One region of the Pseudomonas sp. H1_A03 genome, then DNA from elsewhere that is predicted to be linked to it. Evidence: riboswitches for the same ligand, from Rfam matches in the RefSeq annotation. Region 1 holds a riboswitch; each other region holds the start of a gene.
What was found. A riboswitch is a leader RNA that binds a small molecule or an ion and turns the genes downstream of it on or off. The one in region 1 is predicted to bind cobalamin.

Region 1 (3,274 bases):
ACGAGAGGGGATAGAGAGTTCAATACTACACAGAAAAACCAAGCCAGACTGTCCATGCAATCTTGGGCCGATGTGGCGAATGTGTCGTTCGAAGAACGTACCGGCCGTGGCGAAGGACGCTTGGCTTTTTCCAACAACGAGGGCCCCGCGGTTGCTTTTGGCCAGTACCCAGGCCAAGACGGTAAAGTGTTCATCAATCCCCACTATGGCACCAATACTTCTCCTGCACTTCATAATCATGGCCGATATACACTAACCCATGAAATAGGCCATACGTTGGGTCTTGCGCACCCCGCAGACTATGACGCTTCTAATTCTACCTCTCCCAGTTACGCTCGCAGTGCCGTTTATGCGCAGGATACTCGTGGTCATACTGTCATGAGCTACTTCGACGCTCACGAAGGTGGTCAGAACCATAAAGAAAATTACTCTGCTGCTCCATTGATGGGTGATATTGCTGCTGCCCAGCGTTTGTATGGTGCCAATTACAGGACGCGCAATTCAGACACCACTTACGGTTTTAACTCCAATTCGGGTCGAGACTATTATCAACTCAATAATCCCAATGATACGGCACTCTTCTGCGTGTGGGACGGTGGCGGTAACGATACGTTGGATTGTTCCAAGTATCGCCAAAACCAGACTATCAACCTCAACCCTGAATCCTATTCCGATGTTGGAGGCTTGCGGGGGAATGTTTCTATCGCCAAAGGCGTTACGCTGGAGAACGCAATCGGCGGTTCTGGCCATGATGTGATCATCGGTAATCATGCAGACAACATGCTCAAGGGGGAGCGGGCGCTGATTGGCTCAGGGGGGAGGGGGGCAGATACCTTTGTCTACGACAACGTCAGCGACTCCACACTGGAACGCCCTGACCAGATCATGGACTTTGTGAGTGGCACCGACAAAATCGACATTTCGGTCTTGTTGAAAAACGCCGGTATTACCGCGTTAACGTTTGTAAAGCGGCTGTCGGGTGAGCCGGGTCAAGCCGTTCTGCATTACAACCGCAACACCAACGAGTCGAGGTTGGCTATCGATCTGACGGGCAACGGCCGTTTTGACTTTTTCCTCAAAAGCCGCGGTCCGATAAATACACCCGATATCGTCAGTAACGTCCCGATTATGTGGCGTTATTCCTGAAAAAGAGCTTCCAAGATGCCGGATTTTTCCTGATGAGGGTGCGAGCTGAATGCGCGTTACGGCGGCATTCCCCGCCATTTGTTCGCGGGCATATGGCGGGTTTGTTATTCGTGTTTCGTGATATTCAAGCAATCGCTACACCGACATTGACCGGCTGTCACTCACTGCGTAGCCTTGCACCTTCGAGGTTCTTCGGCCCAGGCCGAAGCTAAGAAGGGAACGCGGTCCAAGCCGCGGCTGCCCCCGCAACTGTGAAGGGTTTATCTGACTGCCACGCCACTGCCGATACGGCGGGAAGGCGCAGCCAGCGCCGGTCGCAAGACCCGCAAGCCCCAAGCCAGGAGACCTGCCTCGCAACCGATTTTCAATTCAACCGGGCGGGGTGATCCGGTGACGAAATCCGCTGCTGCGCGCCGTCGCAGGGCCTATCGTCCCGTATGCCCGCCCCAAAGGGCATCCGATGAAAACACTGGCCAAACTCCCTGTCACCATCGTTACCGGCTTTCTCGGCTCGGGCAAAACCACCTTGCTGCGTCATATGCTCGACAACGCCCAGGGCCGTCGCATTGCCGTGATCGTCAACGAATTCGGTGAACTGGGCATTGACGGTGAAATCCTCAAGCAGTGTTCCATTGGTTGCACCGAAGAAGAAGCCAGCGGCCGCGTGTACGAATTGGCCAACGGCTGCCTGTGCTGCACCGTGCAGGAAGAATTCTTCCCGGTGATGCGCGAACTGGTCGCCCGTCGCGGTGACCTTGACCATATCCTGATTGAAACCTCCGGCCTGGCCCTGCCAAAGCCTCTGGTGCAAGCCTTCCAGTGGCCGGAAATCCGCAGCGCCTGCACCGTTGATGCGGTGATTACCGTGGTCGACAGCCCGGCCGTGGCCGCTGGCACGTTCGCGGCATTCCCGGATCAAGTGGATGCCCAGCGCAAACTCGACCCGAACCTGGACCACGAATCGCCACTGCACGAACTGTTCGCTGACCAACTGGCCAGCGCCGACCTGGTGATCCTCAATAAATCCGACCTGATCAGCCCTGAAGACTTGGCCCGGGTGCGCTTGGAAGTCGCCGAAGAGCTGCCGCCGGCGGTAAAGATCATCGAAGCCAGCAGCGGTCGCGTGCCGTTGGACGTATTGATTGGCCTGGGCGCTGGCTCTGAAGAGCACATCGACGGTCGTCACAGCCATCACGATCACCACCACGAGGGCGAGGACGATCATGACCACGATGCCTTCGACTCCATTTCCATCGACCTGCCGCAGGCTGACGAAGCGCTGCTGCTCGATGCGCTGACCCAATTGGTCGTGCAACACGGCATCCTGCGCGTCAAAGGCTTCGCCGCTATTCCGAACAAGCCGATGCGCCTGCTGATCCAGGGCGTGGGCACGCGTTTCGACAAACACTTTGACCGCGCCTGGGGCGCCGACGAAGCCCGCATAACGCGGCTGGTGCTGATCGGCCAGGCGCTGGACGCGGCGGGCCTTGAAGCGCAATTGCGCGCCGCCCTCAGCGTTTAACCCATGCACCTGCTCAGGACCCAGCCCGGTGGTTTCGTCTCGGACGACAATATTGCCGACCTTGGCCAAACCCCCGCTGAACTGGTGATCCTGTGCAGCGGCGATTCGAGCCTCGCACTGCTGGCCGAAGCGGCCCAGCACTTGCCGGACGATTACCCGACGTTTCGCCTGGCCAACCCGATGCAGGTGCAGAATCATGCCTCGGTCGACCTGTACGTCGATGAGGTGTTGCGCCACGCCAAGGTCATCCTGATTTCGCTGCATGGTGGCATTGGTTATTGGCGTTACGGCATCGAGCGTCTGGTGGAGTTGGCGGAACGCGGCGTGCAACTGATCCTGGTGCCGGGGTGTGATCGCCCGGACCCTGAGCTCAGCGGCTTGAGCACTGTTGGCGCACAGGCGCGTGACCGCCTGTGGCACTTCCTACGCCAGGGTGGCTTGGCTAACGCGCTGGATTTTTACCGCTGCCTGGCCAGTGCTTACCTGGGCCGCGACTATGCCTGGGCTGAACCGCAAACCCTGCCGCGCACGGCGATTTATCACCCGCGCAACGCCAATGCTCGCCTGAATGATTGGCAGGCGGATTGGAACGCTGATTGGCCGGTG
Region 2 (3,274 bases), 1.3 Mb from region 1:
TGCACGTCCAGGTGAATATCGCGTAATAACTCAGCCTCACGCACCTTGAAGCCCAACCCCGTGCAGCTTAAAACGCTCATCGCGCGTTCCTCCGGCCAATGAGGATCAGCGCAAACACCGGCGCACCGACCAGCGCCGTGACCACGCCGACCGGAATCACCTGGCCTTTGATCAGCGTGCGCGACAGCACATCCGCTGCAATCAAAAACAGCGCGCCGCCGAGCGCGCTGGCCGGCAGCAAGCGTGAGTGCCCGGTGCCGAGCAACAGACGCACGGCGTGGGGGATCACCAGCCCGACAAAGCCGATGGCGCCGACAATCGACACCATCACCGCCGTCACCAGTGCCGCGCAGCCCACCAACACAAACTGCACGCGGCGCACGGGGATACCGAGTGACGCCGCCGAGTCACTGCCAAAGGTGAACGCATCCAGCGCCCGACGATGCCACAGGCACACCGCCAAGCCCACGACCGCCACCGGCACCGCCAACCACACCGACGGCCAGCGCACGCCGCTGAGGTTGCCCAACAGCCAGAACATGATGCCGCGCGCCTGTTCGGAGCTGGCCGACTTGGTGATCAGGAACGCGGTAAGCGCATTGAACAGCTGCGATCCGGCAATGCCGGCGAGGATGATCTGGCCGGTGCCGCTCGACGAACCGCTGGCGCGCGCCAGCAGAATCACCAGGGCAAACGCCGCCACCGCGCCGACAAACGCACCCGCCGACAACGAAATCAGCCCGCCGCCCACGCCCATCAGCGCCACCAGCACCGCGCCAGTCGAGGCGCCGGCGCTGATGCCGAGCAAGTACGGATCGGCCAACGGGTTGCGCAATAACGACTGCAGGATCACCCCGCACGTCGCCAGCCCCGCACCGCACGCGGCGGCTACCAGGGCACGCGTGAGGCGGTAGTTCCACACCACGCCCTCATCGATCGGGTCCAGCACATAGCCGGCCGCCCACAGTTTGTTGGCGAGTACCTGGAGCACGACCTGCGGCGAGATGGCGGTTTCACCGATGGCCACGCCGGCGAGCAGGGCGATCAGTAGCAAGGCCAGGGCAACTAGGGTCCGGATCAGGCTGGCAGTCATTTGTGCAGGTCGTAGCCGTCGATGGCGGCCGCCAGTTGTTCAAGGCCGTCGAACGTACGAATGCTGGCCTGCAGCGCCATGGCGTCGAGGATGATGATGCGGTTGTTTTTCACCGCGTCCATGTTGCGCGTGACCGGGTCGCTGCGCAAAAAGGCCAGTTTCTTTTCATGGTCGTCAGCCGGGTAACGGCGCCGGTCCATGCGTGCGATGACCAAAAAGGTCGGGTTGGCCTTGGCGATGGTTTCCCAGCCGACGGCGGGCCACTCTTCATCGGACTGCACCACGTTGGAAAGGCCGAGGGTTTGCAGCATGAACTCGGGAATGCCTTTGTGGCCGGCCACGTACGGGTCGCTGGCCATCTCGGAACTGGAGAACCACACCAACGCGCTGGCGTGCTTGAGGCCTTTGCTTTGCACAGTGGCGACCGACTTGGCCAGGCGCGCCTTGAGTTCGTCGTTCAATTGTTCGCCGCGGTCCTGTACGTCGAAAATCTGCGCCAGTTGGCTGATGCTTTTATAGATCGTCGCGATGCGGAAAGGCTCCAGCCGCGTGCCATCGGCGCCCACCAGGTTGTCTTTGCCTTCGCAGTCGGAGGGCAGCAGGTAGGTAGGGATCTTCAGCTCATGGAATTGCTCGCGGGTGCCGACCACGCCTTGTGGCCCGACCACCCATTCCAGCTCGGCGGCTACCAGTTGCGGGCGCTTGGCGATCACCGCTTCGAAGCTCGGCTCGTTGTTGGCCAGGCGCTCGATGCTGTCGTTCTGCGCCTTGAACTGCGGCAATACGCTGTTGAACCACAACGAAGTGCCCACCACCTTATCGCCCACGCCCAGCGCGTAAAGCATCTCGGTAGCCGCCTGGCCAATCGTCACGCTGCGCGCGGGGGCCTGCTGGAAGGTCAGGCGGCTGCCGCAGTTTTCCACGGTCAGTGGGTAGTGGGTGGGCGCGGCTTGGGCCAGGGCACAGAAGCTGACGCCGGCGAGCAGGGCGGTGACGCGTGGCAGCATGGGGCAATCTCCGAGTGAACCGTACGTGGAACTGGGGAGGTACGGTTCGGAAACACACCCTTGGGCACTGTGGTGGAGACAGGCAAGCGTGTCCTTCCCGGACACCCCGCCGGTTAGTGATTGAGCTTAAGCCGGCAGGTCTCCTGACTGATGCGTCGTCGCCACGCTCCAGCCTTCCCGGACGTGATCCAGTGGCATTAAGGAGCAGGCTCAGCACCTACAGTTGCGGGGGCAGTTCCGATTGGCGCGGGTGTAGCGCGCTTCGGATTCCCTATTAGTCCCGTTTGGGAACCGGCGCGGTATGGTAGTCGATCAGGCACCTTAGCGGGAGCTCCAAATACTCGAGGCGTGAACACGGTGGTAGCTCTCGCGGAGTTCGTCATCCTATGATGCGCATCCCATGGATAGTCTTCACACAAGGAAAGCACAGTGAAATCATTAATCGTCCTCGCCCTTATCGCCACGCTCGCCGGTTGCGCCACGCAGGGCAAATCTGAAAAGCAGATTCTTGACGAGGCCGCCACCGCGTACGTCAAGTCGATGCCCGCCGGCTCGGACAAGCTCCGTTTGCACACGATGAGCATCCCCAAAACCGGTTTGTTTGGCGATACGCTGGCGATTGCCATGGCCAGTGATCAGAACGCCGCCCACCTCAGGGGCGAATTGCTGAATGCAAAACGCATGGGCGATGTGTTCTTTTTGATTATCGGCGCCGGCAGCCCAGTTGACGTTGCTGTGATCAGCAAAGCGGTCGAAGGGCAGGATTTGAACGGGATGCAGATTTACTACTCGGGCACCGATGCACAAAGAGACACAGTGCGTGCGGCCGTTGAAAAGACCCAGGCGCAATTTCATTACATCAATGCGCAATGACTACTCGCACTTAGAGCCGTCTGGGCAAACTGGCGCTGTTGTTCCGCGTCTAGGCCGATGTTGGACGGAGTCGGCCAATCACCGCAGATCAAAATGTGGGTGTTGGCTTGTCGAACCGCTGCGATAGCCAGAAGTATCTACACATCTTGAGCGAGCGCTCTGCGTAGCAGCTGTCGAGCCCTGGCGAGGCTGCGTCAGCGGTGTGTCAGACAGACCGCAAACGCAGCCTCGCCAGGGCTCGACAGCTGCTACGCACTTTCACATTGAAAATATGTAGATACCTGTGCCGCCGTCTTCGCAG
Region 3 (3,274 bases), 1.7 Mb from region 1:
TGCTGATCAATCACCACGCCCACCGGGCGGCCCATGGCTTTCTCGTCCTTATCGAGGAACCCCGTCAGCACGTCCACCGGCGGCCCTTTAGGCTGCCCACCCTCGAACGGCACGAAGATCACCTTGTAGCCACTGTGCGGCTTGCGATTCCACGAACCATGCTGGCCGATAAACGCGCCGTTACTGAACTGCGCAGGGAGTTTGCTGCCCTCGGCAAACGTCAGCCCCAGGGATGCGGTGTGCGGGCCTACCGCGTAATCCGGCGCGATCGCCTTGGCCACCAAGTCCAAATTCTGCGGATTGACCCGCACATCCACATGCTGCCCGTAGTAGCTGAACGGCCAGCCATAGAAGCCGCCATCCTTGACCGAGGTGATGTAGTCCGGCACCAGGTCGCTGCCGATTTCGTCACGCTCGTTGACTGCCGTCCACAACTTACCGCTCTGCGGCTCCCACGCCATACCGTTCGGGTTGCGCAGGCCGGAGGCGAAGATGCGGTGCTCGCCGCTGGCGCGATCGACTTCCCAGATCGCCGCCCGGCCTTCTTCCGCTTGCAGGCCGTTTTCACCGACGTTGCTATTGGAACCCACGCTCACGTACAGCTTGGTGCCGTCCTTGCTGGCCACCACGTTTTTCGTCCAGTGGTGGTTCAGAGGCCCGCCCGGCAGGTCGACGACGTTGGTGCCGGCTTGCTTGATCGCAGTGTCACCCGGTTGATAGGGGAAACGCAGCAGCTTGTCCGAGTCAGCGACGTACAGGTCGTTGCCGACCAGTGTCATGCCAAACGGCGAATTGAGATTCTCCAGGAATACCGTGCGCGTCTCCGCGACGCCGTCGTGGTCGGCGTCACGCAGTAGCGTGATGCGATTCGGGCTCGGCACCCCGGCGCCAGCGCGGCCCATGACTTTCTCCATGACCCAGCCACGAACGCCCTTGGCGTCATCCGGCTTGGGCGGCGCGTTGGTTTCCGCTACCAGCACATCGCCATTTGGTAGCACATACAGCCAGCGCGGATGGTCCAGGCCTTCGGCAAACGCCGCAACCTGGGTGCCGGCGGCGGCCGTTGGCTTCACGCCCTCGGGCCAACCGATGGCGGGGGCGATATTGACGGTGGGGATCAGGGTTTTGTTCGGTTCCGGCAACTTGGGCGAAGGCCCGGTACCGTCGGAGACCTGGAGGGTGGAGCTTTCACCGCAGGCGGCGAGGGTGCCGGCGACCAGGATGAGTAGGGCAAGTCTTGTTTTATGCATGGTGTTCTCCTTAATACCTGTAAGGGTAGAGGAGGTCGGCGGTGCGATGGTTCAAGTGCAAGGTCAGCTTTCATTGACGCTCCACCCCCAACCCACTAACCTTCGCGGCTTGTTCCAGGTGCTCTGTGACCAATGGGTCGACCGAGTGAAACAGGGAAGCCGGTGAGTGAGCGCACTTGTACACAGTGCTGCCGCGATTCCGGCGCTGCCCCCGCAACGGTAAATGAGTCAAGACGCTGCCTTTTGCCACTGTATCGCCAGCGATATGGGAAGGCGTAGCGTTGGCCTGCGCGCTCTCTATACGAGGGCAACGGCGCCACTCATGAGCCCGGAGACCGGCCTGTTACATCCAACAGCATCACGGTGGGCGATGCTTGGCTGTCTGTTTTTCTTTTTTCCTGCCCGCCGTTTTTGTCCAGCCCCAACGGAGAGCTGTCATGACCGATTCCCCCGACCGCGACGAACGCCACCTGGCGCGCATGCTGCGCAAAAAAGCCGTGATCGACGAACGCATTGCCAATTCCCCCAACGAGTGCGGCTTGCTGCTGGTGCTCACCGGCAACGGCAAAGGCAAGAGCAGCTCCGCGTTCGGCATGCTGGCCCGGGCCATGGGCCACGGCATGCAGTGCGGCGTGGTGCAGTTCATCAAGGGGCGTCACAGCACCGGTGAAGAGTTGTTCTTCCGCCGATTCCCCGAGCAAGTACGTTTCCACGTCATGGGCGAAGGCTTCACCTGGGAAACCCAGGATCGCCAACGTGACATCGCCGCGGCCGAAGCCGCCTGGGCTGTGTCCTGCGAACTGCTGCAAGACCCGAGCATCGGCATGGTCGTGCTGGATGAGCTGAACATCGCCCTCAAGCACGGCTACCTCGAACTGGACCAGGTGCTCAGTGACTTGCAGGCCCGCCCGCCGATGCAGCACGTGGTGGTCACCGGCCGTGGCGCCAAGCCTGAGTTGATCGAAATGGGTGACACCGTCACCGAAATGGGCATGCTCAAGCACGCGTTCCAGGCCGGTATCAAGGCACAGAAGGGCGTCGAACTTTGAATCAGCCCCGTCATTGCCCGGCCGTATTGATCGCCGCACCGGCGTCCGGCCAGGGCAAAACCACCGTCACCGCGGCGCTGGCCCGATTGCACCGCAACCTGGGTCGCAAGGTGCGCGTGTTCAAATGCGGCCCGGATTTCCTCGACCCGATGATCCACGAGCGCGCCAGCGGTGCGCCGGTGTATCAATTGGACATGTGGATGGTGGGCGAGCAGGAAAGTCGCCGCCTGCTGTGGGAAGCGGCGGGCGAGGCCGACTTGATCCTGATCGAAGGCGTGATGGGTTTGTTTGACGGCACCCCTTCCAGCGCCGACCTGGCGCGACACTTCGGCGTGCCGGTACTGGGCGTTATTGACGGCACGGCCATGGCCCAGACCTTTGGCGCCTTGGCCCTGGGCCTGGCGCGTTATCAGCCGGACTTGCCGTTCGCCGGGGTGCTGGCCAACCGCGTTGGCACGCTGCGTCATGCGCAATTGCTGGAAGGCAGCCTCACCGAAGGCCTGCGCTGGTACGGCGCGTTGTCCCGCGAGACCGGTATAGAGCTGCCTAGCCGTCACCTGGGCCTGGTGCAAGCCAGCGAACTGAATGACCTTGATGTGCGCCTTGACGCCGCCGCCCAAGCCTTGGGCAGCAGTTGCGAAGTGGCCTTGCCGCCGCCGGTGACCTTTGCTGCACCGGAAGTGATCGAGGCCGAGCCACTGCTCAAGGGCGTGTGTATTGCCGTGGCCCGCGACGAAGCCTTCGCTTTTACCTACGGCGCCAGTCTTGATCTGCTGCGGGCCATGGGCGCCGAGCTGAAGTTTTTCTCGCCCATTCACGATCGCGCATTGCCTGATGCCGACAGCCTCTACCTGCCCGGCGGTTACCCGGAACTGCACCACCAGGCGCTGTCGGAAAACACCCCAATGCTCGACGCGATCCGCGCTCACCATGCGGCCGGCAAACCCTTGCTCGCCGAATGCGGCGGCATGCTCT

Region 2: it holds a riboswitch for cobalamin, as region 1 does, so the genes downstream of both, AB4O35_RS24835 (ABC transporter substrate-binding protein) here and cobW (cobalamin biosynthesis protein CobW) in region 1, are expected to answer to the same signal.
Region 3: it holds a riboswitch for cobalamin, as region 1 does, so the genes downstream of both, cobO (cob(I)yrinic acid a,c-diamide adenosyltransferase) here and cobW (cobalamin biosynthesis protein CobW) in region 1, are expected to answer to the same signal.

What each region holds. Positions count from the first base shown of each region.
Region 1 covers NZ_CP162829.1:4,048,511-4,051,784, forward strand. The annotation lists gene AB4O35_RS18910 (M10 family metallopeptidase C-terminal domain-containing protein) at 1-1,146, shown strand, start outside; cobalamin riboswitch at 1,315-1,514, shown strand; gene cobW (cobalamin biosynthesis protein CobW) at 1,607-2,668, shown strand; gene cobN (cobaltochelatase subunit CobN) at 2,672-3,274, shown strand, end outside.
Region 2 covers NZ_CP162829.1:5,377,065-5,380,338, reverse strand. The annotation lists gene AB4O35_RS24845 (ABC transporter ATP-binding protein) at 1-80, opposite strand, end outside; gene AB4O35_RS24840 (FecCD family ABC transporter permease) at 77-1,093, opposite strand; gene AB4O35_RS24835 (ABC transporter substrate-binding protein) at 1,090-2,100, opposite strand; cobalamin riboswitch at 2,217-2,411, opposite strand; gene AB4O35_RS24830 (hypothetical protein) at 2,530-2,973, shown strand.
Region 3 covers NZ_CP162829.1:5,719,218-5,722,491, reverse strand. The annotation lists gene AB4O35_RS26435 (PQQ-dependent sugar dehydrogenase) at 1-1,250, opposite strand, end outside; cobalamin riboswitch at 1,350-1,608, shown strand; gene cobO (cob(I)yrinic acid a,c-diamide adenosyltransferase) at 1,688-2,299, shown strand; gene AB4O35_RS26425 (cobyrinate a,c-diamide synthase) at 2,296-3,274, shown strand, end outside.